2 regions of the Polaromonas sp. P4_F9 genome follow, and region 2 is predicted to be linked to the other one. Evidence: riboswitches for the same ligand, from Rfam matches in the RefSeq annotation. Region 2 holds a riboswitch; the other holds the start of a gene.
What was found. A riboswitch is a leader RNA that binds a small molecule or an ion and turns the genes downstream of it on or off. The one in region 2 is predicted to bind glycine.

Region 1: another riboswitch for glycine. It lies ahead of AC1DUB_RS15350 (D-amino acid dehydrogenase); the one in region 2 lies ahead of gcvT (glycine cleavage system aminomethyltransferase GcvT).

The regions. Positions count from the first base shown of each region.
Region 1 is NZ_JBFUJT010000016.1:36,139-51,636, reverse strand. It holds gene AC1DUB_RS15395 (bifunctional sugar phosphate isomerase/epimerase/4-hydroxyphenylpyruvate dioxygenase family protein) at 1-677, shown strand, start outside; gene AC1DUB_RS15390 (shikimate dehydrogenase family protein) at 792-1,625, shown strand; partial or broken gene AC1DUB_RS15385 (transposase) at 1,639-1,896, shown strand; gene AC1DUB_RS15380 (hypothetical protein) at 2,204-2,974, opposite strand; gene AC1DUB_RS15375 (STM4504/CBY_0614 family protein) at 2,998-3,942, opposite strand; gene AC1DUB_RS15370 (LysR family transcriptional regulator) at 4,246-5,169, shown strand; gene AC1DUB_RS15365 (LysE/ArgO family amino acid transporter) at 5,198-5,881, opposite strand; gene AC1DUB_RS15360 (HTH-type transcriptional regulator ArgP) at 6,015-6,923, shown strand; gene AC1DUB_RS15355 (acylphosphatase) at 7,073-7,351, shown strand; gene AC1DUB_RS15350 (D-amino acid dehydrogenase) at 7,502-8,806, opposite strand; glycine riboswitch at 9,029-9,120, opposite strand; gene argS (arginine--tRNA ligase) at 9,279-10,964, shown strand; gene AC1DUB_RS15340 (SPOR domain-containing protein) at 11,046-11,675, shown strand; gene AC1DUB_RS15335 (thiol:disulfide interchange protein DsbA/DsbL) at 11,821-12,483, shown strand; gene lptA (lipopolysaccharide transport periplasmic protein LptA) at 12,646-13,257, shown strand; gene lptB (LPS export ABC transporter ATP-binding protein) at 13,272-14,108, shown strand; gene AC1DUB_RS15320 (RNA polymerase factor sigma-54) at 14,250-15,498, shown strand, end outside.
Region 2 is NZ_JBFUJT010000021.1:25,441-40,938, forward strand. It holds gene AC1DUB_RS18210 (TRAP transporter small permease) at 1-440, shown strand, start outside; gene AC1DUB_RS18215 (TRAP transporter large permease) at 437-1,729, shown strand; glycine riboswitch at 1,782-1,895, shown strand; glycine riboswitch at 1,917-2,018, shown strand; gene gcvT (glycine cleavage system aminomethyltransferase GcvT) at 2,063-3,241, shown strand; gene gcvH (glycine cleavage system protein GcvH) at 3,374-3,742, shown strand; gene gcvP (aminomethyl-transferring glycine dehydrogenase) at 3,775-6,762, shown strand; partial or broken gene AC1DUB_RS18235 (sulfite exporter TauE/SafE family protein) at 6,828-7,582, shown strand; gene AC1DUB_RS18240 (FKBP-type peptidyl-prolyl cis-trans isomerase) at 7,742-8,143, shown strand; gene AC1DUB_RS18245 (alpha/beta fold hydrolase) at 8,179-9,060, opposite strand; gene AC1DUB_RS18250 (mandelate racemase/muconate lactonizing enzyme family protein) at 9,113-10,225, opposite strand; gene AC1DUB_RS18255 (alpha/beta hydrolase) at 10,451-11,137, opposite strand; gene AC1DUB_RS18260 (DODA-type extradiol aromatic ring-opening family dioxygenase) at 11,173-11,994, opposite strand; gene AC1DUB_RS18265 (LysR family transcriptional regulator) at 12,171-13,067, shown strand; gene arfB (alternative ribosome rescue aminoacyl-tRNA hydrolase ArfB) at 13,116-13,523, opposite strand; gene pcaD (3-oxoadipate enol-lactonase) at 13,643-14,425, opposite strand; gene AC1DUB_RS18280 (carboxymuconolactone decarboxylase family protein) at 14,440-14,856, opposite strand; gene pcaB (3-carboxy-cis,cis-muconate cycloisomerase) at 14,861-15,498, opposite strand, start outside.

The DNA of each region.
Region 1 (15,498 bases), on a different contig from region 2:
GCCGCTACCCGTTCGAGGCCGATTTTGTGATGGATGAAGCCGCGCTGCACGGCGGGGCGCTTGGTGACTCAGCGTGCATCGACCACCTGGTGCAGGCCGTGCCGGCCGGTCAGGTCGAGCCCTGGGTGCTGTTTCACCGCGCCGTGCTGGGCCTGGTGCCGGAGCGCAACGTGGTGCTGCACGACCCCTACGGCGTGATCAGGAGCCGCGAGATTGAATCGGCCGACCGGGCGGTGCGCGTGTCCCTCACTGTCTCCGAGCGCGACAACACCTCGGTGTCTCGCGCCGTGTCCAGCTTTCGGGGCGCTGGCGTGCAGCAGATTGCGCTGGCCGTGGCCGATCTGATTGCCACGGCGCGCGCGCTCAAGGCATCGGGTGCGCCGCTGCTGCCCGTACCGGCCAATTACTACGACGACCTGGCCGCCAAATACGGCATTGACGACATCGACGCCGCAGAGTTGGCCGCGATGCGCGAGCTGGGCATCCTGTACGACCGCGAAGCCGGCGGCGGCGAGTTCCTGCACCTGTACCTCACGCCGTTCGACGACCGTTTCCATTTCGAGCTGGTCGAGCGGCGCAGCGGTTACGCCGGCTACGGTGCGCCCAACGCCCCGGCGCGCCTGGCAGCGATGGCGCTGTGGCGCCAGACACAGGGCGAGTCCCAGGATCGGCCCTGACCACCGCAACACGAACCATCGAACGGTTGTCGCCAACCCAACCCTGACTCCAATTCGACCCCGACCCGACAACGACAACGACGCCAACGGCGTACACCTCATCAGGACATGAACATGATCAACGGCAACACAGAACTCATTGCCCACATCGGCTACCCCACGCATTCGTTCAAGGCGCCGATGATCTACAACCCCTACTTTGACCACATCGGCGTCAACGCCCGGGTGATGCCCATGGGCTGCCAGAGCGCAGACTACCCGGCCTTCCTGCGCGCCGTGTTCACGCTCACCAACATTCGCGGTGCCCTGATCACCATGCCGCACAAGGTCACCACGGTGGGCCTGCTCGACCGCGCCACGCCCACCGTGTCGGTGGCGGGCTCCTGCAACGCCGTGCGGCGCGCCGCCGATGGCAAGCTCGAAGGCGACATGTTCGACGGCGAAGGCTTTGTGCGCGGCGTGCAGCGCAAGGGCTTGACGCTGGACGGCGCCCGCGTGCTGGTGGTCGGCAGCGGCGGCGTGGGGTCGGCCATTGCCGCATCGCTGGCGGCGGCCGGCATTGGTGCCATCAGCCTGCATGACGTGAACACGGCGTCCTGCGAAGGCCTGGGCGCGCGGCTGAGAAAGCACTACCCCAAGCTGCAGGTCAGCACCATGTCCAATGACCCGGCCGGGCACGACCTGGTGGTCAATGCCACACCCATGGGCATGAACGAGGGCGACCCGATGCCCATGGATATTGCGCGCATCGCGCCGACAGCCTTTGTCGGCGAAGTCGTGATGAAAACAGAGATGACCGCATTCCTGAATGCCGCGGAGGCACGCGGCTGCCGCATCCAGGTGGGCTCGGACATGCTGTTCGAGCAGATCCCGGCTTACCTTGAGTTTTTTGGCTTCCCGACCACCACGCCCGAGGTGCTGCGCTCGGTGGCCCGCCTGAGCTACTGATGCTCCGACCCAGCCGGCGACCGCCTCGGCGATCGTGGCAACGGTGGGCGACTTCAGACAGTTCAGTAACGGCGCGCAGTTCGGCGCCTGGATCGGCCTGACGCCACGGCAAAACTCCAGTGATGCCAAAAGCAGTCTGGGCAAGATCACCAAGCGGGGCGACAGCTACTTGCTCACACTGCTGATCCAGGGAGCCAAATCGACTGTGATGACAGCACACAAACGTGACGACCCGATCTCCAGGTGGGTGCATCAGTTACGCGAAAAATCAGTGGTTGGTTTCCTTGCAAGGCGTGAATCCGAAGATGCATTGAACAGTCAGATCGGCGGCGGGCAAGCTCGGCTAACCCTTTGTTGCATTCGATTGGTAGTGACCACGGGATAGGAATGGAGCCCCGCCGAGCGGCTCGTATCTGGGTCCACGCTGAAAAATCAGTGCAACAAGGCCGACAGTAGATGTCTGTTCCTCGTTTCACCGCCGCTTCACTTCACGCCAACGCAGGAAATACCGTTATCAAGGAAAAGCTATCGCGTACCGTTGCTTGACTTCGTGGGAAGTCCCAGTAAAGAGTTAGACGTCATAGCTTACCCAGCTCGACTACCAGCGCTTCTGGTGGGTCATATAGGGTTGAGCGAGAAATTCGGCCTTGAAATCCAAGTTCCACTTTTAGGTGTCGGGAGTACACCTCTACTAGAGATGACGTCGCTCGGGAGTCTATAAGGACGCCTTGCACCATTTCGTGCGGATCGATCTTCAGGTGAACTAGTCCAGCTTTGGCACGGTTGTGTCTGTCTACGACGAGAGCTCTCACCTCCGATTCATGCGAGAAGGAGTTGCGCTTGAACAGGAGACTTTGCGCGGCCGCTGTCTCGGTTTGATCGTCCAGCATTTTCCTTGCCAAGTCTCGCGCCCTGCCCACTATGTCCTTCTGCGGCAGATAAGTCACTCGTCCAACAAACCATTTTGAACGTGGTGTACGCGAAAGCGCTCCGTCGAGCGCCTGCCCGAGGAGCCTTGGTGTTGTTTTGATCCTTACCGCGTTTTTCTCGGGCGAGTAGATGCGCCAGAGAGCATCGGACACGGACTTCCGTGTCCAGCATTGACCGTGAATTACGTGGCGGTGGGCTCTGTCAAGTATGACGTTGCCCCTCTTGAAGTTTGCGCCAATGACATGGGTCTCAAAAGGATCGCCCCACTTGGTAGGGTGCGCCAGAACGAGCTTCTGGGTCCGGAACAGGTCTACAAGTCTCTCGAAAGAGATGATCCGATAGATCGGACGATCGAGTTCGGAGGTCTTAATGTTGAGAAACTGTGATGACATGCAAAGCAGCGTTGTGGGGGAGTCCATATACGACATGTTAGGCTGCGCCGTCACGGCAGTGCCTTTTCGGCGTCGACAAGGAATACGATCGCCGACGCCGTGAGATGCAGGACGTATCCAACGAGAAACCCTGGCACTTCAGTGATCGTTCCCCCCTGACCATGCCCACCAAGACGATTCCGTGCAGTTGGAACACCACTTTCAAGCGTGCTTCGCAGGGCCGAGAAGTGTTGCTCCCAGAACGACGGGATTAGTCCGTTCTGGAAGAGGACTTGGAGCAGTTGTCTACTCGTTGCGTTCGGATCGTGAGTCCATTGGCGCTTGGCACAGATAACCTTTATCACACTCTCAAGTGCCTTGAGCGATTCAGTCAGCGCCTCTTTGGAATTCCCATGTCTGTAGTGCTCATGTGCCTTCAAGAATTCCGCCTGTGCTCCCGCAAAGAGCTTCCCATTCAGGAGACTTAGAGCTGGCTTGACGACCTCCGCATGAATCAGCTGAGAATCGACTCGGATGATCTCGCCGTCGGCAAACTGGAAACCGATTCCGTGCTCCTTAAACCGGTCGTTCAACTCTTCAATCGCATCATCCGCGGTCTTCGAAGCATTCTGTTTGTGCCGGTACTCATGCCTGCGCGTCATTCGATCGATATACCTGAATGAAAGCTCGACCGCATCCAGAACTCTTTCGGCGCCCTCTTCTTGCAGCAGGAAGTTTGCCAACTCTCCTAGATAGTTGCGGTCGCCATAGCTCTTGGAAGTCGTAGGAAGCGCGAAAAGGCCGTACTCACGACAAAGCGTGTCCACAATGAACTTGTATGCTCGCCCGGTTCCAAGGTAACTGTCGCGATACTCGTTCTCATCACCAAGGGCATCCTTCCAAATGTGGATGATCTGCACTTTCAGGGGCTGCGGAATGCTGTCATAGGTATAGACGTCCGGAACCTCGCCACGCAATTGCTTCTGGCGCTTGGAGAAAAGGTCGAAGATGCTCATGTGCGCTCCGTAGCAGCCTAACGTGATACAGAAGTGAAAACCGTACGAACAAGGCCGTCGTGCATCTGGTGTCCCTCCCGTAAAAATTTGTAAGTGCTTGATTTATATCAGAAGGCGCCGTACGGCTACCCGCGCCACTGCCACGAAAATCCCCGCAAGCCCTGCAAACCTGCTGACGAACAAGGTTCGGTCAGCAAAAAGAGTAGAAGCCGTGGTGGCTATTGCGGCCAGCTTAAAAGTGCGAATTGTTGGAATCGCTGTCAAAAAGTAGTCGATTCGGAACATTTGTATACATAATGTGGGATGGACAAACTCAAGCAACTGGAATCTTTTGTGGCGGTGGTGGCGCGCGGCAGCTTGACGGCGGCGGCCAAGGCGGAGGGGGTGGCCCCGGCGATCATGGGGCGACGGCTGGATGCGCTGGAGGAGCGGCTGGGGGTGAAGCTGCTGGTGCGCACCACGCGGCGCATCACGCTCACCCACGAAGGCAGTGCTTTCCTCGAGGATTGCCAGCGCCTGCTGGCCGACCTGGCCAACGCGGAGGCCAGCGTATCGGCGGGTGGCGTCAAGGCCAGCGGCCATTTGCGCATCACGGCGCCTGCCGGTTTTGGCCGGCGCCATGTGGCGCCGCTGGTGACGAAGTTTCGCGAGCAGCATCTGGACGTGACGATTTCGCTGAACCTGAGCGACCGCGTGGTGGACCTGGCGGGCGAGGGCTTTGACTGCGCGGTGCGTGTCGGCGACCTGCCCGATTCCTCGCTGGTCAGCGTGCGCATGGCCGACAACCGGCGCCTGTGCGTGGCAACACCGCGCTACCTCCAGCGCCACGGCACGCCGCAGCACCCCAGTGAGCTGGCCCGGTTTGACTGCCTCACCCTGTCCAGCGATGCATCCCAAACCCGTGGCTGGGCCTTCCAGATCGACGGCGAGCTGGTGCACCTGAAACCCGGTGGGCCATTGGACTGCTCGGACGGGCAGGTGCTGCACGACTGGTGCCTGGCCGCCTACGGCATTGCCTGGCGCAGCACTTGGGAAGTCGAATCGGAAATCGCCAGCGGCCACCTGGTGGCTGTGCTGGAAGCGTTTGCGGCGCCGCCCAACGGCATTTACGCCGTGTTTCCGCAACGCAAGCATTTGCCGCTGCGCGTGCGCCTCTGGATAGACTTCCTGAAGCACCATTACAGCCAGCCGGATTTTTGGCGCTCGGCGGCGGCTTCACCGGCTTAGTCCGCTTGGCCGCTTTATGTTCGCCACCCTAGAGCAGGCCGAGCAGCAGCCAGCCGGCCGTGCCCCACATCGTCAACGCCACCAGGCCATCGAGCGCGCGCCAGATGCGCGATGAGTTGAGTCGCTGGCCCAGCCACCACATCGCCAGGCCGAGCGCCGTGAACCACAGCAGCGAGCCCGCGGCCGCACCCAGGCCAAACAGCGCGTTGTCGGGCTGCGCGTAGGCCAGCGAGGCGGAGCCAATCAATACGGCGGTGTCCAGCCAGGCGTGCGGGTTGAGCCACGACAGGGCAAGCGCCAGCGTGACCGCCCGGCCGCGTGACACACCTTCGCCAGCGGGCAGGCGCGGCAACGGGTCTGGCTTGGCCGTGGTGGCTGCCGGTTCGGGGTGGAGGAAGCGGCGCATGGCCTGGCCTCCGTAGGCCAGCAGCACTGCCGCGCCCGCGCCCACCATGGCGCCCTGCAGTTTGTCTGACAGGCCGCCGAGCTGCGCCAGTCCCAGCACGCCGACCGCAATCAGTGTCACGTCGGTCATGACGCAGACCGCAATGGTCAGCCACAGATGCTGGCGCAGCAGGCCCATGCGCATCACATGCGCGTTTTGCGGGCCGATGGCCATGATCAGCGACAGGCTGAGCGCCAGTCCGGCGGCGAAAGCCGGAGCCGGGAAGATAAGGGTGAGGGTGGGGGTGAGGGTCGGGAAGGCGGGCATGGTGATTTTCTGTTCTCTTCGGGGGAACGATGCACGGAGTGTTCCGGAAAATCGCCTTGAGTTAAATGAATTTAAGTTAAATTGGTGTTGGTCAATAAATACTTGATAAAACGCAATCAAGAAACACCCTGCGATGCTGGATGCCCGCCAACTCGATGCCCTTGCGGCCGTGATCGAACACGGCAGTTTTGGCGCGGCCGCCAAGGTGCTGAGCGTGACGCTGGCCGCCGTGTCGCTGCGCATCAAGTCGCTGGAGGACGCTTTGGGCCAGCGCCTGCTGGTGCGCGGCAAGCAGCTGCATCCCACGCCGGCCGGCCAGGCGCTGCTGGGGCATGTGAAACAGCTCAGGCTGCAGGAGGCGGACCTGCTGGCGAACCTGCAAGGAGGGCGCCGTGCGGGCTCAAAGGCCGTGCCGCTGCAAAGCCTGAGCGTGGCCGTCAATGCCGATTCGCTGACCGGCTGGTTCCTGGCCGGCGTGGCTCCGGCGCTTGAAAAACACCGGCTGCTGCTCGACATCGTGGTGGACGACCAGGACCACACGCACGATGCGCTTAAAAATGGCGATGTGAGCGGCTGCGTGACGACGCTGGCGCAGTCGATGCGGGGCTGTGTGGCCGAGCCGCTGGGCGTCATGCGCTACCACTGTGTGGCGGCCCCGGCGCTGGTGGCCAAGTGGCGCGCCGGCAAGGGCGCCGTGGCAGCGCAGCGCCTGCTGGCCAGCCCGGCCGTCATCTTCAACCGCAAGGATGCGCTGCAGGATGCCTTCCTGGCGCAGCATTTCAATTTGCGCGACGCGCTGTATCCGCGTCACTTTGTACCCGCCGTCGATGCCTTTGAACTGGCGCTGGAGTTGGGCCTGGGCTGGGGCATGGTGCCCGAGCAGCATCTGGCAGCCCGTACGCACCGCCCGCCGCTGGCCGAGGTGATGCCCGGCAAAACGGTAGACGTGGCGCTGTACTGGCAGCACTGGGCTCGCGAGCCCGTGCTGGCCCAGCGCCTCACGCAGGCGGTGAAAGACGCCGCCCGCGCTTTGCTGATCTAGGGCCCGCGCTGGCGCGACGATCTGCGCTATCCCGAATTTTCGATTCGAAACGGATCGTCGCCTGCTGGCCAGCGTTGGCGGAAAATATCTGGCAACGCTGCTGAAGAAGCAACAGCGCATCCGGCAACAGAACACAAGGGGGATGAGACATGGCAAAACAGTTGCGCATCGCCGGTCTGGTGCAGGGCATCGGCTACCGTGCGGCCTTCGCGGAGCAAGCCCACGCACTCAGGCTCTCCGGCTGGGTGCGCAACCGCCTGGATGGCTCCGTGGAGGCCACCGTAGCCGGCGAAGCCCAGGCAGTCCAGAACATCATCGATTGGGCGGGGCGCGGACCGGCCGGCGCGCAGGTGCGCAGCGTGTCGGTGGTCGAAGTGGATGACGCGCTGGTGACGGACGGGAAATTTCACATCCGGCCGACGGCCTAGCAGGCTGCTGCTGATTGGCAGGGCCAGTGGCGCCGTGCGAATTTCAACAGCCTGCCAGTCGCTGGCGCCGCCCGCGCCAATCGGATGGCAGCGAATCCCGCCAACTCGACCGATTTAGCCGATTTAGCCGATTTAGCCGATTTAGCCGATTTATGCCTGTGTTGCGGGCCGGCCCAATGACACCCGTTTGCGCTCAGGCACCTGGCCGGTGAAGGCAAAGTCCACCTGGGGTGCGCGTCCGCTGACGATGTCGGCAATCGCCGCGCCCGACCCGCAGGAGTGCGTCCAGCCCAGCGTGCCGTGGCCGGTGTTGAGGAACAGGTTGCGGGTTTTGGAGGCGCCGATGTAGGGCACGTTGGACGGCGTGGCCGGGCGCAGGCCGGTCCAGTATTGCGCATCGCGCCCGTCGGTCATGTCGGGGAAGAGTTGGCGCACGCGCCGCACAATCGCCTCGCAGCGCACCAGGTTCAAGTCGGTGCTGTAGCCGTTCAATTCAGCCGTTCCCGCAATGCGCAGGCGGTTGCCCAGGCGCGAGAACACCAGCTTGTACTCGTCGTCGGTGAGCGATACGTTGTAGGACGCGGCTTCGTTGATGACCGGCAGCGTCACTGAATAACCCTTGGCCGGGTAAATCCGCAAGGTCTGGCCCAGCAGTTTGGCCCACTGCGGGCTGTAGGCGCCCAGGCACATCACATAGGCGTCGGACTTCAGCTCGCTCACCACCCCTTCGGCGCTGGCAATCTGCACCGCCGTCAGCGTGTCGCCTTCTTTGCGTGCACCCACGATGCGGGTGTTGTACAAAAAATTCACGCCCGCGTCGGCGCACAGGGCTGCCAGCTGGCGGGTGAAGGCATGCGCATCACCCGATTCGTCGCTGGGCGTCATGCTGCCGCCGACGATTTGCGAGCGGCTGCCCGCCAGCGCGGGCTCGATGGCCACGCATTCATCGGGCGTTTTCATGTCCAGTTCGCAGCCGTACTCGCGCATCACCGTGGCCGGGCCCTGCGCATCGGCGTATTCCTGCTCGCTGGTGTAGAAGTGCAGGATGCCTTCGGTCTTTTGCTGGTAATTGATGCCGGTGTCGGCGCGCAGCTTTTGCAGCGTGGCCCGGCTGTACAGGCCCAGGTTGACCATCTGCTTGATGTTGTGCCGGGTGCGGCCCGGCGTGCACTGGCGCAAAAAGTCCAGGCCCCAGAGCCACTGGTTCAGGTCGGGGCGCAGGCGAAACAGCAGCGGCGCGTCTTCCCGCATCAGCCACTTCAGCACCTTCAGGGGCGCGCCCGGGTTGGCCCAGGGTTCGGCATGGCTGACCGAAATCTGCCCGCCGTTGGCAAAGCTGGTTTCCAACCCGGCGCCCGGCTGGCGGTCGACCACGGTGACCTCGTGGCCAGCCTGGCGCAAAAACCAGGCGGAGGTGATGCCGGTCACGCCGGCGCCCAAAACGGTAACTTTCATGATGAAATTCCCAAGGAAAACAAGGCAACAGGCCAGCACGGATGCGCGCAGGCAGCTATGAAATTGATCGTGAATTTCAGGGCGGCAGCGTGCACCAGTGCTGGTGCCGCTCCCACTGTCCTTGGTACCTGAGAGATTCAGCCCGGCATCAGCGGGGCTGACGGCCAGGATTTGCTCCTTCGGTGGCGGCAGCGTTGCGCTGCAGCTCTCTCCAGATTCGGCATGTTTCATTCAATACGGGGACCTGAGCGATCATGGGAGATTGCGCCTTCGGCGGCCGTTGCAGGGCAACAGCGCTCTCTTGAATGAGCCCCGATTCTGCCATGGGCGGTTTGAGCGGGTCAAGTCAGGGAAATATCAGCGCCTTGAGGGCATTTTCCGCTGGGCCGCCCCAAGGAAAATACGGCCCCCTTGGGGGGCAGCGCATTACACGCAGTGAAAAGCGTGGGGGCCACACCTTTAAAATCTCTCCATGCTTCAAATCAAACAAGACTTGCTGGACGCCCTGGGCCAGGCCCTCAAAACCATGGCGCCTGACAATACCGTGGCGGCAGCCTTCGAGTCGCCCAAGGTGGCGGCCCATGGCGATTTTGCCTCCACCGCGGCCATGCAGCTGGCCAAACCGCTCAAGCTCAACCCGCGCCAGGTGGCGGAAAACCTGCGCGGGCTGCTGCTCCAGGCGCCCGCGTTTGCGCGCTGGGTGGACGCAGTTGAAATCGCCGGCCCCGGTTTTCTCAATATCCGGCTCAAGCCCGAAGCCAAGCAGCAGGTGGTGCGGGAAGTGTTGCAGGGTGCAGACCAGTACGGCATGCAGTTGGCCGACAGCCCGCATCGCATGATTGTGGAGTTCGTCTCGGCCAACCCGACCGGGCCGCTGCATGTGGGCCATGGCCGCCAGGCGGCGCTGGGCGATGCGATTTGCAACCTGTTCGACACGCAGGGCTGGGATGTGTGGCGCGAGTTTTATTACAACGACGCCGGCGTGCAGATCCAGACCCTGGCCACCAGCACGCAGGCGCGCGCCAAAGGCCTCAAGCCGGGCGATGCCGGCTGGCCCGAGCCCGCGTACAACGGTGACTACATTGGCGACATCGCCAATGACTTTCTGGCCAAAAAGACCGTCAAGTCCGACGACCGGGAGTTCACCGCCAGCGGTGACGTCGAAGACCTGGACTCGATCCGGCAGTTTGCCGTGGCCTATTTGCGCCATGAGCAGGACCTGGACCTGCGGGCCTTCTCGGTCAGGTTTGACAACTACTACCTCGAGTCCAGCCTGTACAGCTCGGGCCGTGTCGACAGTGCGGTGCAAAAGCTCAAGGACGCCGGCAAAACCTACGAACAGGACGGCGCCCTGTGGCTCAAGTCGACCGATTACGGTGACGACAAAGACCGCGTGATGAAAAAGGGCGACGGCAGCTACACCTACTTTGTGCCTGACGTGGCCTACCACCTGGCCAAATGGGAGCGCGGTTTCAGCAAGGCCATCAACATCCAGGGCATGGACCACCACGGCACGATTGCCCGCGTGCGCGCCGGGCTGCAGGCCGCCAGCGCCGGCATTCCGCAGGGCTACCCCGACTACGTGCTGCACACCATGGTGCGCGTCGTGCGCCATGGCGAAGAGGTGAAGATCTCCAAGCGCGCCGGCAGCTATGTCACGCTGCGCGACCTGATCGAATGGACCAGCGCGGATGCCGTGCGCTTCTTTTTGCTCAGCCGCAAACCCGACACCGAGTACGTCTTTGACATCGACCTGGCCCTGGCCAAGAACAATGAAAACCCGGTGTACTACGTGCAATACGCCCATGCGCGCATATGCTCGATTCTCGGCACTTGGGCCGCGCAGAGCGGCGATCAGAGCCAGCTGAAAAGCGTGGACCTGTCGGCCCTGGTCAGCCCGCAAGCCCAGGCCCTGATGCTGCTGCTGGCCAAGTACCCCGACATGCTTAGCAATGCGGCCGCCGGTTTGGCGCCGCACGACGTGGCCTTTTACCTGCGCGAGCTGGCCGCCTGCTACCACAGCTATTACGACGTCGAGCGGATTCTGGTGGACGACGAAGCCGTGAAGCTGGCGCGCCTGGCGCTGGTCGCCGCGACGGCGCAGGTATTGCACAATGGCCTCAAGGTGCTGGGCGTCAGTGCGCCCCACAAAATGTAGGCAACCATGAAGCACACACAGCGGAATGCAGAGCGAAATTCAGAGCAGGATTCAGAGGCAGGCAAGAAAATTGGGCAAGGTATGAGAAAACAACGAGGCGGAACCCTGCTGGGTCTGGTGATTGGCGCGCTGATCGGCCTGGGCGCTGCGCTGGCCGTGGCGGTCTACATCACCAAGGTGCCGGTGCCTTTCATGAACAAGAGCCAGTCGCGCAATCCCGACAGCGACGCAGCGGAAGCCAAAAAGAACCGGGACTGGAACCCGAATGCCCCGCTGGCGGGAAAAACGCCTGTGAAGCCGCTCCCTTCTGCTTCCAGCGCTTCCGGCGAACCCGGCACTGTGCCGGCCCCCGCCACGGCGACCGCGCCCAAGGCGGCTCCCGCGCCCCCGGCGAAGCCCGCCCCCTCCGCGGATCCGCTGGGCGATCTCGCCAAGGCCAAGGCGGACGCCGCGCCCGCCGTCTCGGGCGTTGACCCGTTCAGTTATTTTGTCCAGGCCGGTGCATTCCGTACGCCAGAAGACGCGGAGCAGCAGCGCGCCAAGCTCATGCTGCTGGGCGTGCAGGCCAAGGTGAGTGAGCGCGAGCAGTCGGGCCGAACGGTGTACCGCGTGCGCGTTGGCCCCTTTGATAAAAAAGAAGACGCCGACAAGGTCAAGGAGCGGCTGGACGGCAACTCGATAGAAACAGCCCTCGTCAGGGTGCAGCGCTAACCGGGGTGAACTTTTATGGGCGGGGGCGTACCAACCCCTGTACGAAACGGCCGGCCGGCTTGTTTTTTTCACTGAATAAGTAAGTGGCCGCTTTGCAAAATACCCCCACACAGACCCACAGACCAGGAAACCAGGAGAAAAATTGATGCAACGACGTGAGTTTTCGCTTTCAGCCGCTACCGTGGCAGCCGCCGCCACTTGGGGAGGCGTTGCGCTGCCCACAGCCGCGCAGGCTCAGGCCCGCGCCTTCAAGGAGGGAACGGATTATTTGACGCTGGGCAAACCCGCTCCCACCGACGTGCCTGCCGGCCAGGTCGAAGTGGTGGAATTCTTCTGGTACAGCTGCCCGCATTGCAACGCCTTTGAGCCGCAACTCGAGGCCTGGATCCAGAAAGCGCCCAAAGACGTGACCGTCAGGCGCGTGCCGGTAGCCTTTCGTCCCGATTTTGAGCCGCAGCAGCGTCTTTTTTATGTGCTGGAAGCCATGGACAAGCTCAATGAGCTGCACAAAAAGGTGTTCAATGCGATCCATATCGAGCGTCAGGCGCTGAACACGGCGGATCAGGTGGCGGCCTGGGCGGAGAAGCAGGGCCTGAACAAGGCCAAGTTTGTCGAGCTGTACAACTCGTTTTCCGTCAGCACCAAGGCGCGCAAGGCCACCCAGTTGCAGGACACCTACGCGGTCGACGGCGTGCCGGCCCTGGGCGTCGGCGGGCGTTACTACACGTCTGGCCAGCTGGCCCAGAACATGGACAGGGCCCTGCAGGTCACCGATTACCTGATCGCGCAATCGCGCAAGGCCAAATAAGCGCGCGGCAAGTCGGCAAGTCACACGCCGGCGCCCGGCGTTGGCCCGAAAACCCGCCCACCCGTGGCGGGTTTTTTTATGGGCCCAATTTGGCCCTGGCCGCCATTCCCGGAGCTGGCATGGCTACAATCACTCAAAACAAGCAGCAAGATTCGTGCCTTTATGAAACACCCCATTTTTCCCTTGATCGTGCTGGCCGCACTGGCGGCCGGGGCCGTGTTTCCCGCCGCGGCCGAGCGGGCTGACCGCGACAAGCCGATGAATGCGGAGGCCGATGCCCTGCGTTACGACGACCTGAAACAAACCAGCGTGTTCACCGGCAATGTGGTGATCACCAAGGGCACCACCATTGTCCGGGGCGAACGGGTGGATGTCAGCCAGGATCCCCAGGGCTACCAGCAGGCCCTGGCCGTGGCGGCGCCGGGCAAGCTGGCCTTTTACCGGAAAAAGCGCGATGGCGTGGACGAGTACATCGAAGGGGAAGGCGAGCGGATCGAATACGACAGCCGTGCCGACACCGTCAAATTCATCAAGCAGGCCGTGGTGCGGCGCTACAACGGCGCGACCCTGGTCGATGAAACGACCGGCTCCCTGATTGTTTATGACAACAACACCGATGTGTTCACTGTGGATGGGGGCGCGCAAAACCGCACGGCCACCAATCCCACGGGGCGGATTCGCGCCATGCTGTCGCCGCGCGGCGCCGCATCGGCACCGCAGCCGCCGGCCGGACCCGCGCTCCGTTTGCGTCCCGGCACCACGCTGGGGCCATGACGGAAAGCCGAAAAATGGACAGAACGGACAATCAACCCGCGGATGCGGTGACTGACACATCGTCGGTCAATACCCCGGCAGCCAATACTCCGGCGGCCAGCACCGCACCGCCGAGCCGTCTGGTGGCCCAGGGGCTGCAGAAATCCTATGGCAGCCGCAAGGTGGTGCAGGATGTCTCGCTGTCCGTGCAAAAAGGCGAGGTGGTGGGCCTGCTGGGCCCCAATGGCGCGGGAAAAACCACGTCGTTTTACATGATCGTGGGGTTGGTGCGTGCCGATGCGGGCGAGATCTCCATCGACGGCCAGTCGGTCGAGCACATGCCGATTCACCTGCGCGCGCGCCTCGGGCTGAGCTACCTGCCGCAGGAAGCGTCGATTTTTCGCAAGCTCACCGTGGAAGAGAATGTGCGCGCCGTGCTGGAGTTGCAGCTGGACGCCAGCGGCAAGCCGCTGGGCCGCGCAGACCTTGAAAAGCGGCTCGAAGCGCTGCTGCAGGATTTGCGGGTCGATCATTTGCGCGACTCGCCGGCGCCGGCGCTGTCGGGCGGTGAGCGCCGCCGCGTCGAGATTGCGCGCGCCCTGGCGACGCAGCCGCGGTTCATCCTGCTCGACGAGCCTTTTGCCGGTATTGATCCGATCGCCGTGATCGAAATCCAGCGCATCATCGGTTTCCTGAAGTCGCGCGGCATTGGCGTGCTGATCACCGACCACAATGTCCGCGAAACGCTGGGCATTTGCGACCATGCCTACATCATCAGTGACGGCCATGTGCTGGCGACCGGCACCCCTTCCGAGATTGTGAACAATGCCGATGTACGCCGCGTTTACCTCGGTGAACACTTCAGAATGTGATGGCTCCCCCCCGTTGTCGCTCACTGCGTGTAGCTCCCTCCCCCCTGCAGGGGGCGGCGCCTGCGCCCCGGCAAAGCCGGTTGCACGGCCCCCGCTTGGTTAATACATCCCAATTCGTTTTGTCGTGCGCTTAGGGATGCCATGAAACAAGGCCTTTCCCTCAGGGTCTCGCAGCATCTGGCGCTCACGCCGCAACTGCAGCAGTCGATCCGCCTGTTGCAGCTGTCCACCCTTGAGCTGAGCCAGGAAGTCGAGCAGATGCTCGATGAAAATCCGTTCCTGGAAGTGTCGGAAGAAGCCGCGCCGCGCGAGGAGTTTGGCCTGGAGAATGCCGATACGCCGGTCAGCCAGGACAGCCGGGAGTTTGAGTTTGCTGGTGATTCAGTAGCAGGAAGCCCTGATGAACCAAGGGTTGCAAGCCAAAACGATGTAGATACAGGGCCCGAGATCAGCTCCGAGGCCAAGCTGGAAGAAAGCTGGGAGGGCGACGGCACGGTGGAGTCGGCGCCGGACGACAGCGAATGGGGCGGCGACGCGCCTGCCCGCAAGAACAATGTGGATGACAGCGAGGCCGAGGCTTCCGACCTGGCCCGCAGCCATGAGTCGCTGCAGGACCATTTGCACCGTCAGTCGCTCGGCCTGCGCCTGTCGGAGGAAGACCAGGCGGCGCTGCATTTCCTGATCGAGTCGCTCAATGACGACGGCTACCTCGAAGACAGTCTCGCGTCACTGGCCGCCGGCCTGGCGGGCGACGACCTTGAGCAGGCGGAAGAGCTGGAGCAGCACTTTGCCATGGCCCTGAAGCTGCTGCAGCACATGGAGCCCGCCGGCGTCGGTGCCCGCAACCTGGCCGAGTGTCTCGGCCTGCAACTGCTCGACTGCAAGGACTGCGACGAGACCCGCGCAGCGATCGCCATGTGCAAGCAGCCCATGGAGCTGCTGGCCAAGCGGGATATGAAGCGCCTGTCCTACCTGTGCGGATTTCCGGAGAGCGTGATCCGGGGCGCCATCGCCGTGATCGGCCGGCTGGACCCCAAGCCCGGGCGGCGGTTTGTCAACGTCGAGCGCAACCTCATCGTGCCCGACGTGATCGTCGTCAAGTCGGGCCGCGGCTTCAAGGTCTCCCTCAACAGCGAGGTCATGCCCCGCCTGCGCGTGCACGACATCTATGCCAATGCGCTGAAGCAGCACAAGGGCCAGAATGGGCAGGCCCTGCAGCAGCGCTTGCAGGAGGCACGCTGGTTCATCAAGAACATCCAGCAGCGCTTTGACACCATCCTGCGCGTGAGCAGTGCGATTGTGGAGCGACAAAAGAATTTCTTCACACACGGCGAGCTGGCCATGCGTCCGCTGGTGCTGCGCGAAATTGCCGACGAACTGGGCCTGCACG
Region 2 (15,498 bases):
TCATCATTTTTGTCAACGTGGCATTGCGCTACCTGACCAACCAGTCGATTGAATGGGCCGAAGAAGTCTCCCGGCACATGATGATCTGGCTGACGTTTCTCGGTGCCGGACCGGTACTTCGGTACGGCGGCCACATCGCTGTAGAAAATCTCCAGGATGCGCTGCCCCGGCCATTGGCCATCATCACGCGGGCTGTCGTGGCTGCGCTGCTGTTCGCCTTCTTCGGTTTCATGATCTGGTACGGCTGGCTGTACATGGGCCGCACCATGTTTCAGCTGACGGCGGCCACGCAGATTCCGTTTGCCTATATTTACGCGGCCATGCCGGTTGGCGGCGTGCTGCTGGTCGTGCACTGGTTGCTGATCGTGCGGGTTTATGTGCAGGACCGGCTGTTTGCCGTAGACGCGCATTTTGATGCGACTGCGAGTGCATCCCTATGAACGCCAGCCTGCTGCTGATCATTTCAGCCTGCTTTTTTCTCGCCATTGGCGTACCAGTTGCCTTTGCACTGGGCCTGGCCACCGCAGCCACGCTGATTCTCGCGGAGAACTACCCGCTGTTTGTACTGCTCAAGGAAACCTTTACCGGCGTAGACAGCTTCCCCCTGATGGCTGTGCCGTTTTTTATTCTGGCCGCCGAGTTGATGAGCGGTGGTTCGCTCACAGAGGTACTGCTGCGCTTTGCCGGGCAATTTGTCGGCCACAAGCGAGGCGGCCTGGGTTACACCAACGTGGTGTCGCTGACCTTTTTCTCCGGCATTTCCGGCTCCGCCCTGGCCGATGCCGCGGGGCCAGGCTCCATGCTGATCCGCATGATGGACAAGGCTGGCTATGACCGCTCCTATGCTGCCGCCCTGACAGCCGCGACAGCCATTGTCGGGCCCATCATTCCGCCGTCGATCATCATGATCATCTATGCCCTGCAGGACGATAACGTGTCTGTCGGCGCACTCTTCGTCGCAGGTTTGTTACCCGGCATCCTGATTGCGGTGGCGATGTGCGTTGTCAATTTCCATGTTTCCAAAAAACGCAATTACAAAGGTGACGGCGGCATGCCGCCGTGGCCGGAGGTCTGGCGCACCACCTGGAAGGCAATTCCTGCGCTGCTGCTGCCAGTGCTGATTCTGGGCGGGATGCGGGCCGGCTGGTTCACCCCCACCGAAGCCTCCGTGGTGGCTGTTTTTTACGCGCTGGTCTGCGGCAAATTCGTTTACCGGACACTCGAATGGAAAGCCCTGCCCGACATCCTGGCGCGCTCTGCCCTGCTCACGGCTTCGGTGCTGATCATCATTGGCCTGTCCGCCTCTTTCGCATGGATTCTCACCATCGAGGGCCTGCCGCAACTGATGGCGGACTGGATCATCGGGATGAATCTGTCTCCCTGGATGTTCCTGATCATCGTGAACATCTTTTTGCTGCTGTTTGGCATTTTTATTGAGCCGCTGCCCGGTGTGATGGTGTTGGCGCCGATTCTTGCGCCCGTTGCAGTCAAGCTTGGCATAGATCCCATCCATTTTGCGATGATCGTCATCTACAACCTCACGCTGGGCATGATTACGCCGCCGGTGGGAGGCCTGTTATTTGTCACATCAAACGTATCGCGTGTACCCATGGGCCCGCTGGTGCGGGAATTGATGCCCTTCCTTTGGGCGCACGGTGCGGTGCTGGTGCTGCTGACTTTCCTGCCTGCGCTTAGCACCTGGCTGCCCCATGTGCTGGGCTTCAAATAGCACCTGATAACGCCCCGTCGGGTGCAAATCGCTGAATCCGGCATCCGTTACACTTGAGAGGTCAGGAGAGAGTTTTCACCGCGAAAACCGCCGAAGGCGCACGAACACCATGAAGTTAACTCCCATGGTGCACTGAACGCTCAGGCAAAAGGACTGGCAACCGTTTTCCGGCGTCTGGCGCCGGAAAACGTTCCCTACTGGAGAGAGGCCGCTTTTGAGGCGGCCCACCGAAGGAGCAAGCCTGCATCGCCAGGTGAATCTCTCAGGTAAAGTGGACAGCAGGGGCAGCGCATGACCATGGGTCATGGATTCATGTTTGCCCCGGAGAATGCCTTGTCTAACGCCTCTTCTGCCCCCTCTTCTTCTGCCACCCCTGAGGATCTTCTCAAAACACCGCTGCATGCCTTGCACGCAGAGTTGGGCGCGCGCATGGTGCCATTCGCGGGCTATTCCATGCCGGTGCAGTACCCTGCGGGCCTGATGGTCGAGCACCACCACACACGCCAGGCGGCAGGCCTTTTTGATGTGTCCCACATGGGCCAGTTGCGCCTGGTGGGCCCCGATTCGGCGGCTGCGCTGGAAACCCTGCTGCCCGTCGATGTGGTCGACCTGCCCGCCGGCAAGCAGCGCTATGGCCTGCTGCTCAATGACGACGGCGGCATCATCGATGACCTGATGTTTTTCAACCGCAACATGCACGACAGCGCCGGAGGCGGCGACCTGTTCCTCATTGTGAACGGGGCCTGCAAGGTCGGTGATATCGCGCACATCCAGCAAAAGATCGGCAGCCGGTGCCAAGTCATCCCCATGCCGGAGATGGCGCTGATGGCCCTGCAGGGGCCGCAGGCGGTAACCGCCTTGCAGCGCCTGGCGCCGGGCGTTGAAAAACTGGTGTTCATGACCGGCGGCCGCTTCACGGTGGCGGGCTGCGACTGCTTCCTCACGCGCAGCGGCTACACCGGCGAAGACGGTTTCGAAATCTCGGTGCACGAATCGCAGGCGGAGACGCTGACCAGGGCACTACTGGCCCAGCCCGAAGTCAAGCCTGTTGGGCTGGGCGCGCGAAACTCGCTGCGGCTGGAGGCGGGGCTGTGCCTTTACGGCAATGACATTGACACCGGCACCACGCCGGTGGAAGCGGCACTCAACTGGGCCATCCAGAAGGTCCGGCGCACCGGCGGCGCGCGCGCCGGAGGATTTCCCGGTGCGGAAAAAATTCTGGCGCAGCTGGCCGACCCGGCGACGCTTGCCCGCAAGCGCGTGGGCCTGGTGGCGCTGGAACGCGTGCCTGTGCGCGACCACACCGAACTGCAAAGCACCGCAGGTGCGACCATTGGCACCGTGACCAGCGGCCTGCTCGGCCCCACCATCAACCAGCCGGTGGCCATGGGTTACGTGAGCCCCGAGTTTTCCGCCATCGGCACGCGGGTGAATGCCCTGGTGCGCGGCAAGGCCGTTCCGATGGAAGTGTCGGCCATGCCGTTTGTGCCCAACCACTACTACCGCGGCTGAATGTCCAAGCCTTTGACCGTCGCCCTTCGCCGCCACCTCTTGTTCTATTTTCACGTCAACTTGCTGAATCTTTTTTGCTGAATCTTTTTGTTGAATCCTTTTCACTGAACTTTTGAACTTCTGGAGAACCTCATGACTGTCAAATACACCGAAGACCACGAATGGCTCAAGATTGACGGCGACACCGCCACCGTGGGCATCACGGTTCATGCGCAGGACGCGCTGGGCGATGTGGTGTTTGTCGACCTGCCTGCCGTCGGCGCCACCCTGGCGCAGAAAGAAACTGCCGGCGTAGTCGAATCGGTCAAGGCCGCCGCGGACGTCTACATGCCCGTGAGCGGCGAGGTCGTTGAAGTCAATGAAGCCCTGCGCAACGATCCGTCGCTGGCCAACAGCGACCCGCTGGGCGCCGGCTGGTTCTTCAAAATCAAACTGTCCGACGCCTCGCAGCTGGACGCCCTGATGGACGAAACCAGCTACACCCAGTTTTCCGCAGCCTGATTTTTGAAACCGCCTGACACGGAACTCCCGATATGTTGATGCAATCCGCCAAGCCGCTGGGCGAGCTTGAAAACCCCTCTGAATTCATCGCACGCCACATCGGCATTGATGAGGCCGACGAAGTGCACATGCTCAGTGTGGTGGGCTCAGCTTCGCGCCGCGACCTGATAGACGGGATTGTTCCGCGCTCGATCGCACGCCGCAGCGCGATGGCCATTCCACCGCCGGTGAGTGAGGCGGCAGCCCTCAAGCAGCTCAAGGCGATTGCCGCGAAAAACCAGGTGTTCAAAAACTTCATCGGCCAGGGCTACTACGGCACGTACACACCGGGCGTGATCCTGCGCAACATCCTGGAAAACCCCGCCTGGTACACGGCCTACACGCCCTACCAGGCCGAGATTTCGCAAGGCCGCATGGAGGCGCTGATCAACTTCCAGACCATGGTGTGCGACCTGACGGGCATGCCCATTGCCAATGCCTCCATGCTTGACGAAGCGACAGCTGCCGCCGAGGCCATGACGCTGGCCAGGCGCAGTGTGAAAAGCAAGAGCAATGTCTTCATTGTTGCGGGCGACTGCCATCCGCAAACGATTGAAGTCATCCAGACCCGCGCGAAACCGCTGGGCATTGAAATCAAGGTCAGCACCGCAGTGGCTACCGTGCCGCAACTCATGGCCGAAGGCAATTACTTCGGCGTGCTGGTCCAGTACCCGGCTACCACCGGCAGCATCCACGACCTGCGCCCGCTGGCCGGCCAGGCACATGTGGATGGCGCCGCACTGTGCGTGGCCGCCGACCTGCTCGCACTGACCCTGCTCGCGCCGCCCGGCGAATGGGACGCCGACATTGTGCTGGGCAACACCCAGCGCTTCGGTATGCCCATGGGCAATGGCGGGCCGCACGCCGCCTACCTCGCCTGTCGCGAAGAGTTCAAGCGTTCGCTGCCCGGCCGCCTGGTAGGCGTGAGTGTCGACGTCCATGGCAACCCCACCTACCGACTGGCGCTGCAGACGCGCGAGCAGCACATCCGCCGCGAAAAAGCCACCTCCAACATCTGCACCGCCCAGGTGCTGCCTGCCGTGGTTGCCAGCATGTATGCGGTCTACCACGGCCCCCAGGGCCTCAAGCGCATCGCGGAGCGCGTGGCCGCCTACACCGCCATCTTTGTGCGCGGCCTGCAGGAACTCGGCTATGAAATCACCAACGGCGGCGCCTTTGACTCCGTCACCGTCAAGACCGGCGACGCTACCAATTTGATAGCTGAGCGCGCCCGTCAATCAGGGGCCAACCTGCGGTGTCGCCTGAACAATCACCTGGGCGTGTCGCTGGACGAAACCACCAGCCGCACGGACATCGAACTGCTCTGGTCCTTCTTTGCCCAGCCCGGGCAGACGGTGCCCGTGGTCAGCGCCTTTGAAAAAGGCATCGAGTCCCTGATCCCGGCCGACCTGCGCCGCACCAGCGCCTTCCTGACCCACCCGGTGTTCAACACCCACCACTCCGAAACCGGCATGCTGCGCTACATCCGCATGCTCAGCGACAAGGACCTGGCGCTGGACCGCAGCATGATCCCGCTGGGCAGCTGCACCATGAAGCTCAACGCCACCAGCGAGATGATTCCCATCACCTGGCCCGAGTTCGCCAACATCCACCCTTTTGCCCCCCAGGAGCAACTGCAGGGCTATGCCGAACTCGACCAGGAGTTGCGCGACTGGCTCTGCCAGGCCACCGGTTATGCGGGCATCAGCCTGCAGCCCAATGCGGGTTCACAGGGCGAATACGCCGGCCTGCTGGTGATCAAGGCCTACCATGAAGCACAGGGACAGGGCCACCGCAACATCTGCCTGATTCCGTCATCGGCCCATGGCACCAACCCGGCCAGCGCGCAGATGGTGGGCATGACCGTCGTCGTCACCGCCTGTGACGCGCAGGGCAATGTGGACATGGCCGACCTCCAGGCCAAGTGCGAAAAACACAGCGCCAACCTGGCCTGCGTGATGATCACCTACCCCAGCACACATGGCGTGTTTGAAACCCATGTCAAGGAACTTTGCCAGCTGGTGCATTCACACGGCGGGCGCGTGTACGTCGACGGCGCCAACATGAATGCGCTGGTCGGCGTAGCCGCCCCGGGCGAGTTTGGCGGCGACGTGAGCCACCTCAACCTGCACAAGACTTTCTGCATTCCGCACGGCGGCGGCGGGCCGGGCGTGGGCCCGGTGTGCGTGGTGGCCGACCTGGTGCCTTACCTGCCCGGCCATGCCACAGCCGGATATGCAGGAGGCGGCCGAGCCTTCGGAGAGGGCGCCAGCTTTTCCGCCGGGCCGCCCCAAGGAAAAGAAGCCCCCTCGGGGGGCAGCGTATTACACGGAGTGAAAAGCGTGGGGGCCATTTCCGCGGCCCCCCTGGGCAATGCGGCCGTGCTGCCCATCAGCTGGATGTACTGCCGCATGATGGGCCCCGAGGGGCTGACGCGTGCCACCGAAATCGCCATCCTGAGCGCCAACTACATCAGTTCGCGCCTGAAAGACCACTACCCGACGCTGTATTCCAGCGAGAACGGCCACGTCGCGCACGAGTGCATCCTGGACCTGCGCCCGCTTAAGGACAGCAGCGGCGTCACCGCCGAAGACGTGGCCAAGCGGCTGATCGACTACGGCTTTCACGCGCCAACGCTGAGCTTTCCGGTCGCCGGCACGCTGATGGTGGAGCCCACCGAAAGCGAAACGCTGGACGAACTGGACCGCTTCATCGACGCGATGATCGCCATTCGGCAGGAAATCCGCCGCATCGAAAAAGGCGAGTGGCCGCAGGACGACAACCCGCTGAAGGCCGCGCCGCATACGGCGGTAAGCCTGCTCAAGGGCGAATGGAATCATGCCTACACACGCGATGTGGGGGCCGCCATACTCAGCAAGACCCAGCACGCCAAATACTGGCCGCCGGTGGGCCGCGTCGACAACGTCTACGGTGACCGCAACCTGTTTTGCAGTTGCGTGCCCGTGAGCGACTACGCCTGAAACAAACCAGGGAATTTTTCAAGGTTTACTGCCGTTTACTGCCTTTCACTGCCGCTTCGCCCTGCATGGATTCGCAGACACTCCTGGTCGTGATGGGTGCCGCACTTGCCGGCTTTGTGCAGGGCCTTTCAGGCTTCGGCTTTGGCCTGGTCGCCATGTCTGTCTGGGCCTGGACGATTGATCCGCGGCTTGCCGCCGCCATGCGGTCTTTGGCGCCCTGACTGGGCAGCTGGTGGCCGCCGCCACGGTGCGCCGTGGTTTTGATCTGCGGCGGCTCGCCCCCTTTGTGGCCGGCGGACTGATCGGCATTCCCGCCGGACTGCTGGTGCTGCCCTTGATGGACGTGCACATGTTCAAGGCCTTTCTGGGCATGCTGCTCATGCTCTGGTGCCCTGCCATGCTGATGGCAGGGCAACTGCCCCGCATCACCGCGGGCGGGCGTCTCGGCGACGGGCTGGCGGGCGGTGTAGGCGGCATGATGAGTGCGATGGGTGGTTTTTCGGGTGTCATTCCCACGCTCTGGTGCACACTGCGCGGCTATGACAAGCACGCCCAGCGCGCCATCATTCAAAACTTCAATCTGGCCGTGCTGATGGTCACCATGGCCACCTACATCGCCACCGGCATCGTGACCCGCGAAACCGTCCCCATGCTGGCCATCGTGGCACCGGCGATGCTGCTGCCTTCACTCATCGGCGCCCGGGTCTACATTGGCATCAGCGAAGTAACATTCCGCAAGATCATCTTGAGCCTGCTGACCGCCTCGGGTGCAGCCCTGCTGGGCTCCTCGCTGCCACAGCTGCTCGGCCGTGCCAGCTGATGCGGCGGCTGTAACTTCGCCGTTACAGGGTATTGCACCGACCCGGAGATAATGCGGCCGACTGCTTCCGCAAGCGTTCTCCGTTTTGCCTGTTTCAACCTTACCCCCGCCACCATCCGTCACCGTCCGCCACCATTTATGACCACCCCCATGAACATCATGAAATCCGTTCCAGCCCTGCTAGCCTCCTGCGCTCTGGCCACCAGCGTGCTGGCCGCAGCACCCGCCGAAACGCTGCCCACGGGCGTGAAAGTTGTGCACAGCGTGGACGGCACCGGGGCGCAGCCCAAGGCCTCGGACACGGTCAAGGTGCACTACCGCGGAACGCTCGCCGACGGCAAGGAATTCGACAGCTCCTACAAGCGGGGAAAACCCGCAACCTTTCCCCTCAGCCGCGTCGTGCCGTGCTGGACGGAAGGCCTGCAGAAGATCAAGGTCGGCGGCAAGGCCACGCTGACCTGCCCGCCCGCCACGGCGTATGGCGAGCGCGGCGCCGGCGGTGTGGTGCCGCCCAATGCCACGCTGACATTCGACGTCGAACTGCTGGCTATCGAGAACTAAGCAGCGCCCGCACGGGCGCGGCCGCACGCCACCGCTTACGGCGCCTCGCCGAGCGCCGCCAGCAGCGCCTGGTTAAAGGCATCTGCCCGTTCAAACTGAACCCAGTGGCCGGCGGCATCAATGAGCGTCAGGGTCCGGAAATCTCGGGCTTGCCGCACGGCCGCCGCCAACGCATCCAGCTTGCCCCGGTACAGGGCATCTTCACTGCCGTAAATGGCATGCACCGGGCAGCGCACCTGCTCCAGTGAACGCGCCAGCACGCCGGTACGCGACAGGCTGCGCCCTTTCATCCGGTCGCGCAGCACATTGGCCACATGCAGGCGAAGCGCCAGCTCGGTGATCGCCTCCGGGTGGTACAGCATCAGCGCCGCCAGATTGCCGCGGTGAATGGCATCGCGCTGGGCCGGGTCGGTCAGGTGCCGCCAGGAGTTGAGCTGGATCGGCTTCACGGGTGCGATGCCCAAACCGGGTGCGCCCACCAGCACCACACGGTCGGCCCGCACCGGAAACTGCGCCGCCAGAAATCCAGCCACCATGCCGCCAAAAGAAAAACCCACCAGGTCACAGGCCTCGTCACCGAGCAGCAACCCCAGCCCCTGCTCAACCGGCCCGGGCACGGCATCGGCGTCCGTTCCCTGTGCCGGTGCGGCTGAATCGCCAAAGCCGGGCAGGTCCGGCACATAGACCCGGCGCCCCGACTCGACCAGGGGAAGAATGTTGTGCAGCCAGTGCGTCCAGCTGCCGCTGCCGCCATGAAGAAGCACCACGGGCGCCAGGGCCCGGTTGCCACCCGCCTCGCCCCAGACATGCCAGACCATGCTGCCCACCCCGCAGGGCGTTTCCCTGCGGACCGCTGTTTTTAAAAGCGCTTGTGCTTCGGAGGGAACTTGGACTTGAACCTGTATCGAAAGAGTCATTCAGCGTTTATACCTTGCCCTGCTCCTCGATGTCGACGTGAAACAGGACCCCTCAGCTTTCGATCACGACCGGGGGACCGAGACGGTAGCGATTCAGAATCTCCATGTCCGGGTCGAGCCCCAGGCCCGGCCCAGGCGGCACGGACAGTCGGCCCTGGCGAGCGCGCACGGCGTCGTGATACGGACTGGCTTGCAGGTCGCCGAAGAAGAGCTCGAAGGCAAGCTCCGGCGCGAAGGCCGCCGCGAGGTGAAGCGACGCCAGAAAGCCCGGGCCGAAGTAGAAACAGTGCGGGACGTAATCGATGCCATGCGCGCGCGCCAGGATCGCAGCCTGTGCCACCGCCTCAATGCCGCCGAACTTGATGACGCTGGGCTGGCAGATGTCGACCGACCCAGCCCGCAGCATCGCGGCCAATTCGTGTACACCGGCAACGTTCTCTCCCGCGGCGATCGGAATCGTCGTCGCGGCGCGTACACGCGCCAGGCCGGCGTAGTCCTCCGGCGGCCACACGGGTTCTTCCAGCCAGGCCAGACGCGATGCCTCGAGCGCGCGGGCACGCTCGATCGACTGGGACACGCTCCACGGACAGTTGGTGTCGAGCGCAAGCCATACCGATTCACCGCAAGCGGCGCGCGCCGCGCGTACCGTGTCCAGGCGGACTTCGTGCAGCTTGATGTGGCGAAACCCCTGCGCCAAGGCGCGATCAACGGCCGATGCGACCAACTCAGGTTCCGCATAGCGCAGCAGGCTCGCGTAAGCAGTCAACTCACGCGGCGCGCCTCCCAGCAGCGATGCGATCGGCAACGACGCAAGCTTGCCGGCGATGTCCCATAGCGCAATCTCGATGGCCGAAAGCGCGTACACCACCGGACCCGTTCGACCATGGATATGGAAACGGTGGAACATCTCCGTCATCAATCGCGACCGGTCGGAAACATCGCGCCCGATGAACGCAGGGCCAACGAGCGTCGTCAAGGCCGCGCTGGTGGTCGGGCAGGCAACGTGCCCCCATCCCTCGCCCCAGCCATCGACGCCCGCATCAGTGCGAACGCGCACGAACAGGGAGTCCACTGAAGTCCAGTTCATCCCGGCAAACGCCGTCGGTGCCGCCCCCATGTCGAACGGCACACGGATGGGGTGGAGCTCGATTCGAGTGATCTTCATGGCCGCAACTCCTCAATGCTGTCGGCGGATATGGTGACCTGCCCTTGGCCATTTGGCAACTCGTTTTTTGGGGTTTGGGCCTGCTGCCATTGAGAGCTCCAACCGGCGGTCACATCCATTCGCCGAACTGCTTGGCCGGCTTGAACCTGGCTGGATTTGCGAACTGTTTGACGATCACTCCGCACGGGGCCACGCCTTGCCTGGCGCCTCTACGCCTCTATGTCGCTACGCCGCCAGCTGCTGCAGCCACTGCATGGCGCCCGTCAATTCGTCCTGCGTGATCTCGTGGGCGTTGGGAAACTCGGTATAGCGCAGTGTGAGCGGCAGCTTTTGCACCTGATGGCGAATCGCCTGGGCATGGGCGATGGGCAGCACCTGGTCCCGGGTTCCACCGCTGACCCATAGCTGCTTGCCCTGCAGCAGCGCCTCAGGTGCCACGAACGGCCGTACTTCATCCAGCAGGCGGCTGTGCAGCACCATGGCGCCGTGCACGAGTTGAGGCTGGGTCAGCAGCAGCGAGAGCGACATGATGCCGCCCTGGCTGAAACCACCCACAATCACGCGTTCGGGCGGCACGCCCAATTGCCGCGACAGACCCGCAAGGGTGTCGGCCACCAGCCGGCGACTGGCGGCCTCCTGCGCCTGATGGATGACACGCTGGCCCTGCGGTGAAACGCCAAACTGAAACCAGGCATACGAACCGTGCCCCACCACATTCGGTGCGCGCAGGCTGACCACATGAAAGTTGGCCGGGACATGGGATGCCAGGCCGAACAGGTCTTCTTCATTGCTGCCCACGCCGTGCAGCAGCACCAGCAGCCACGGGCTGGCGGTTCCGGTCGCCGCATCACGCTTCAAAAAAGACAGCGGAACACTGCCAGATTCATTGGATTTCACGTTGTTTTCCGTCATATAAAAATTCTTCCTTTCGACAATGGCTCGGGTCTTCAGGCAGGCTGCGCTGATGCCAGCGCAAACGAATCCATCGCGAGGATGCCGTACATCACCTCGCGGCTCAGGTAGTCGGCCTGCACCGCTTCCTCGTCGCCCCAACCAGCGGCCCCCAGCGCAAAAAATATCGGCAAAAAATGATCTTCACTCGGGTGCGCCCGTTGCGCATGCGGAGCCTGGCGGCGGTAGTCGAGCAGTGCGGCCTTGTCTCCGCGCACGACGGCCGACTCCACCCAGCGGCTGAACTCGACCACATACGGCGACGGCTCGCGCTCACCCCCAAAAAACTCGCGCAGGTTGTGCGTCATGCTGCCCGAGCCAATGACCAGCACACCTTTGGCCCGGAGACTGCGCAGCGCACGGCCCATGGCCAGCACCTGGACCGGGCCGTAACCCAGCGGCAAGGCCACTTGCACCACCGGTACATTCGCCTTCGGGAAGAGATGCATCAGCGGCACCCAGGCGCCATGGTCCATCGGGCGCTCCGCATCACTGTCGGCGGCCATGCCGGCGCCCAGCAGCAGTTCCAGGACCTCGGCAGCCAATGCCGGGCTGCCCGGGGCGGGGTATTGCAGTTCGTACAGCGCAGGCGGAAAACCGCCAAAGTCATGCCACGTGGCAGGGGCCGGGTTGGCCATGACCGCCGGGGTGCGCGCCATCCAATGCGGCGACATGATGACGATGCCGCGCAAATCGCCAGGCGCCTGCGCCAGTGCTGCGCCCCAGCGTGTCAGCGCGGGGCCGGTGCTGCCGGCTTCAATGGCGAACAGCGGTGCGCCGTGGGATAGAAACAGGGCTGGAAGTGTTGATGCCCGCATGACGAAATCCTTTCCAAAGATTACTGATACTGTAGTTATCCATAAATGAAAGATAAATATCGTAAATCTTGATTCATTGACTCTGAATAATTGACAATAAATGGTCAGAACAACACTCTGACCTTACTTGAACCCCCACTCGGCTCACTCGCCGTTGAAAAGCGAAAACGCACACCATGGACCAGCTCCGCCAGATTGAAACCTTTGTTGCCGTGGTGCAAAACGGCAGCTTTGTCAAAGCCGCCGAGAAGCTGGGCGACTCCAAGGCTGCGGTGTCGCGCCTGGTGCTGGAACTCGAGGCCCGGCTAGACACGCGGCTCCTGAATCGCACCACACGCAAACAGTCGCTGACCGAATCGGGGGCCGATTATTTTGAGCGCTGCCGCAAAATCCTGGATGACCTGGCCGAAGCCAACCAGGCCGCCAGCGCCAGTACCGCCCGGCCGGTGGGCCGGCTGCGCATCAACGCGCCGGTCAGTTTTGGCAACCTGCATCTGGCGCCGCTGTGGGGCGGTTTTCTGCAGCGACACCCCGACGTGACGCTGGACGTCACGCTCTCCGACCGCCAGGTCGATCTCGTGGAGGACGGCTACGACCTGGCCATCCGTATCGCCCGCCTGGCCAACTCCAGCCTCATCTCGCGCCAGCTCGCCAGCACCCGGCTGGTGCTGTGCGCCTCGCCCGCCTACCTGAAACGGCAAGCCCGGCTGCGCACCATTGAAGACATTGCCGCGCATCCGGTCATCGCCTACAGCTATTGGTCAGGCGGCGACAGCTGGGCGTTCGAGGGGCCGGAGGGCCCTGTCGAGGTGGTCACCCAGGCACGCCTGCGCAGCAACTCCGGCGACACCTGCCTGGCCGCGGCGCTGGCGGGCCAGGGCCTGATCCTGCAACCCACCTTCATCGTCGGACCCGACCTCAAGGCGGGCCGGCTGGTCGAAGTGCTGCCGCACTACCGCGCAACCACCCTCGCCATCCATGCGGTGTACCCGAGCCGGCAGCACCTGTCCGTCAAGGTGCGGCGCATGGTGGAGTACCTGGCGGGCGCATTCAAAAAACCTGATTGGGAATGAACCCGGCAGCCTGGCGGCGCCAGGTGCCGGCCAGGGCTCCCGGCTCAATCATTCATTGACCTTGCCACGCAGGTTCTTGATCTCCGAGCGTTGGCTTTTACCGGCCAGACGCCGCTGCTTCGAGCCGTAGGTCGGCTTGGTAGCGCGTCGGGGTTTGGGTGGCGATGACACGCTGTCCACCACTTCCTGCAAGCGCATCAAGGCGTCGCTCCGGTTCATCTCCTGCGTGCGGTGCTGCTGCGCCTTCAGGACAAACACGCCCTCCTGGGTGATGCGGCTGTCGCTCAGCGCCAGCAGGCGGCCCTTGACCTCACCGGGGAGTGAAGACGCTGCAATGTCAAAGCGCAAATGCACCGCGCTGGACACCTTGTTGACGTTTTGCCCGCCCGCGCCCTGGGCGCGGATCGCGCTGAAGTCCACCTCGCGCTCATCAACCAGAAATTTCGGGGTCGGCATAAGTCAACGCTGAGCGAGGTTCAAGCTGGAAACGGCAATTGGATGGGCCCACATCCGGTGATTATCGGGCCTGCCTCGCTGGCATCACACTGGCAGCACGCCTGCATCACGCAAGACGGCTACTTCACACCGTCAAAAAAACTTTCCAGCAAACGGGCAAACGCTTCGGGTTGCTCCACGGCGCTGAGGTGGGCAGCCTCCAGCGTACGCAATTGCGCGCCGGGGATGCTGTCCGCAATGGCCTGCGACATGGCCACCGGCGTGGCCTCGTCACGTGTGCCCGCGATCACGAGCGCCGGGCATTCGATGCGGCGATTGCTGGCACGAAAGTCAATGGATGCCACCGCCTCGCAACTGGCGGCATAGGCGGCGGCGTCGGTCTTTTCCAGCTGGTGGCGCAGGTCCGCCACGCGCTGCGCGCCGCCTCCGGCAAGGTCCGCCCTGAATTCCGGTGTGAACCAGCGCTGCATGGCACCGTCGGCGATGGCTGCGACGCCCTGGGCGAACACAGTCTGGACCCGTGCCTGCCACAAGGCCTTGGCCGCATCGTCGTACCAGCTGGCCGCGTTGGCGATGACAATGCTTTTGAGCAGCTGCGGCTGGCTGGCAGCGAGCGCCTGCGCCGTCATGCCGCCCATGCTCAGGCCGACAAAATGCACCGGGCCTGCCGCCTGTTCGCGGATCAGGCCGGCGGCGTCTTCTGCCAGCAGGTCCATGCTGTAGGGCCCGGCAGGCGCTTGCGACTGGCCGTGCCCCCGGTGGTCATAGCGCAGCACCGTGTAGCGGTTTTTCAGCAGCGCGGTCACGCCATCCCACATGCTAATGTCGCAACCGAGGGCATGGCTCAACACCACCACCGGTCCCTGGCCCTCTTTCGTCCAGTGCAAAACAGTTTTTTTCATTGTCTGGGGTGTCCTCAGGGTGTGGCGGCCAGCAGGCCTTTTTCGCGCAGGATATCGCCGGCGACCGCGAACGCATGGTTGGCCGCAGGCACACCGCAGTAAATCGCCGCCTGCAGGATAACCTCCTTGATGTCTTCGGGCGTCAGCCGGGAGTCCGGCGGGCCGTCCAGGCCGGCGCGAACGTGCATGGCGAATTCCTCAAAGGCCTTCAGCGCAATCATGGTGGACAGCACCATGAGGCGCCGCGTCTTGTCACCAAATGCGGGGCGCCCCCAGATTTCGTGCCACGCATAACGCGTGATCAGGGCCTGGAATTCTCCGTTGAAGGCGTTGCTGTTGGCAATGGATTTGTCTACCCAGGCATCGCCCAGCACCCTGCGGCGATTGACCATGCCCTTGTCGTAATCATTCTTGGAGTCACTCGTGCTCATGGCATCACTTTCGTTCTGTTGGTATCTGGATATCTGCTGGTTTCGAGGAGTTCAGCGCGGCCAGCGCCTGGGTATGGGCCAGGACCTGGGCATGCGTCAGCTCCGCCGCATGCTGGGCCAGGCCGGGACTGAACCACTCGTCTGCAGCCTCGGCGGGCAGCACCGCCCGCAAGGCGTCCAGGTTGGCCCGCATGCGCTGCGTATCCACCTGCAGGCCCGGCAGCGCCTGGGCCATCGCGCGGGCAGAACCGTGCGCCGACATCAGCAGGCCCGGCCATTCAGCCAGCTCGGCCTGCCAATTGCCAAGGGCACGCTCGTGCTCCTGCGGCATGGCGGCCAGCAACGCGGCCACCCGTTGCGGTGCCCGCTGCGCCGCAGCCAGCGCCACCATGCAGGCAACCGGATTGCGCTTGTGCGGCATGGCCGACGAACCTCCGCGCCCCGGCTCGGTCGGCTCGGCCACCTCGCCCACTTCATACTGGCCCATCAGGGCAATGTCTTTGGCTATCTTGCCGAGACTGCCCACCAGCAGCCCCAACTCGCAACCGAGCGCGACCCACTCGTCGCGCTGCGTGTGCCATGCGCAGGAAGGCGCCCTCAGTTTCAGCTCGCTCGCCATGTGCGCAATGACCTGCGGCCCCA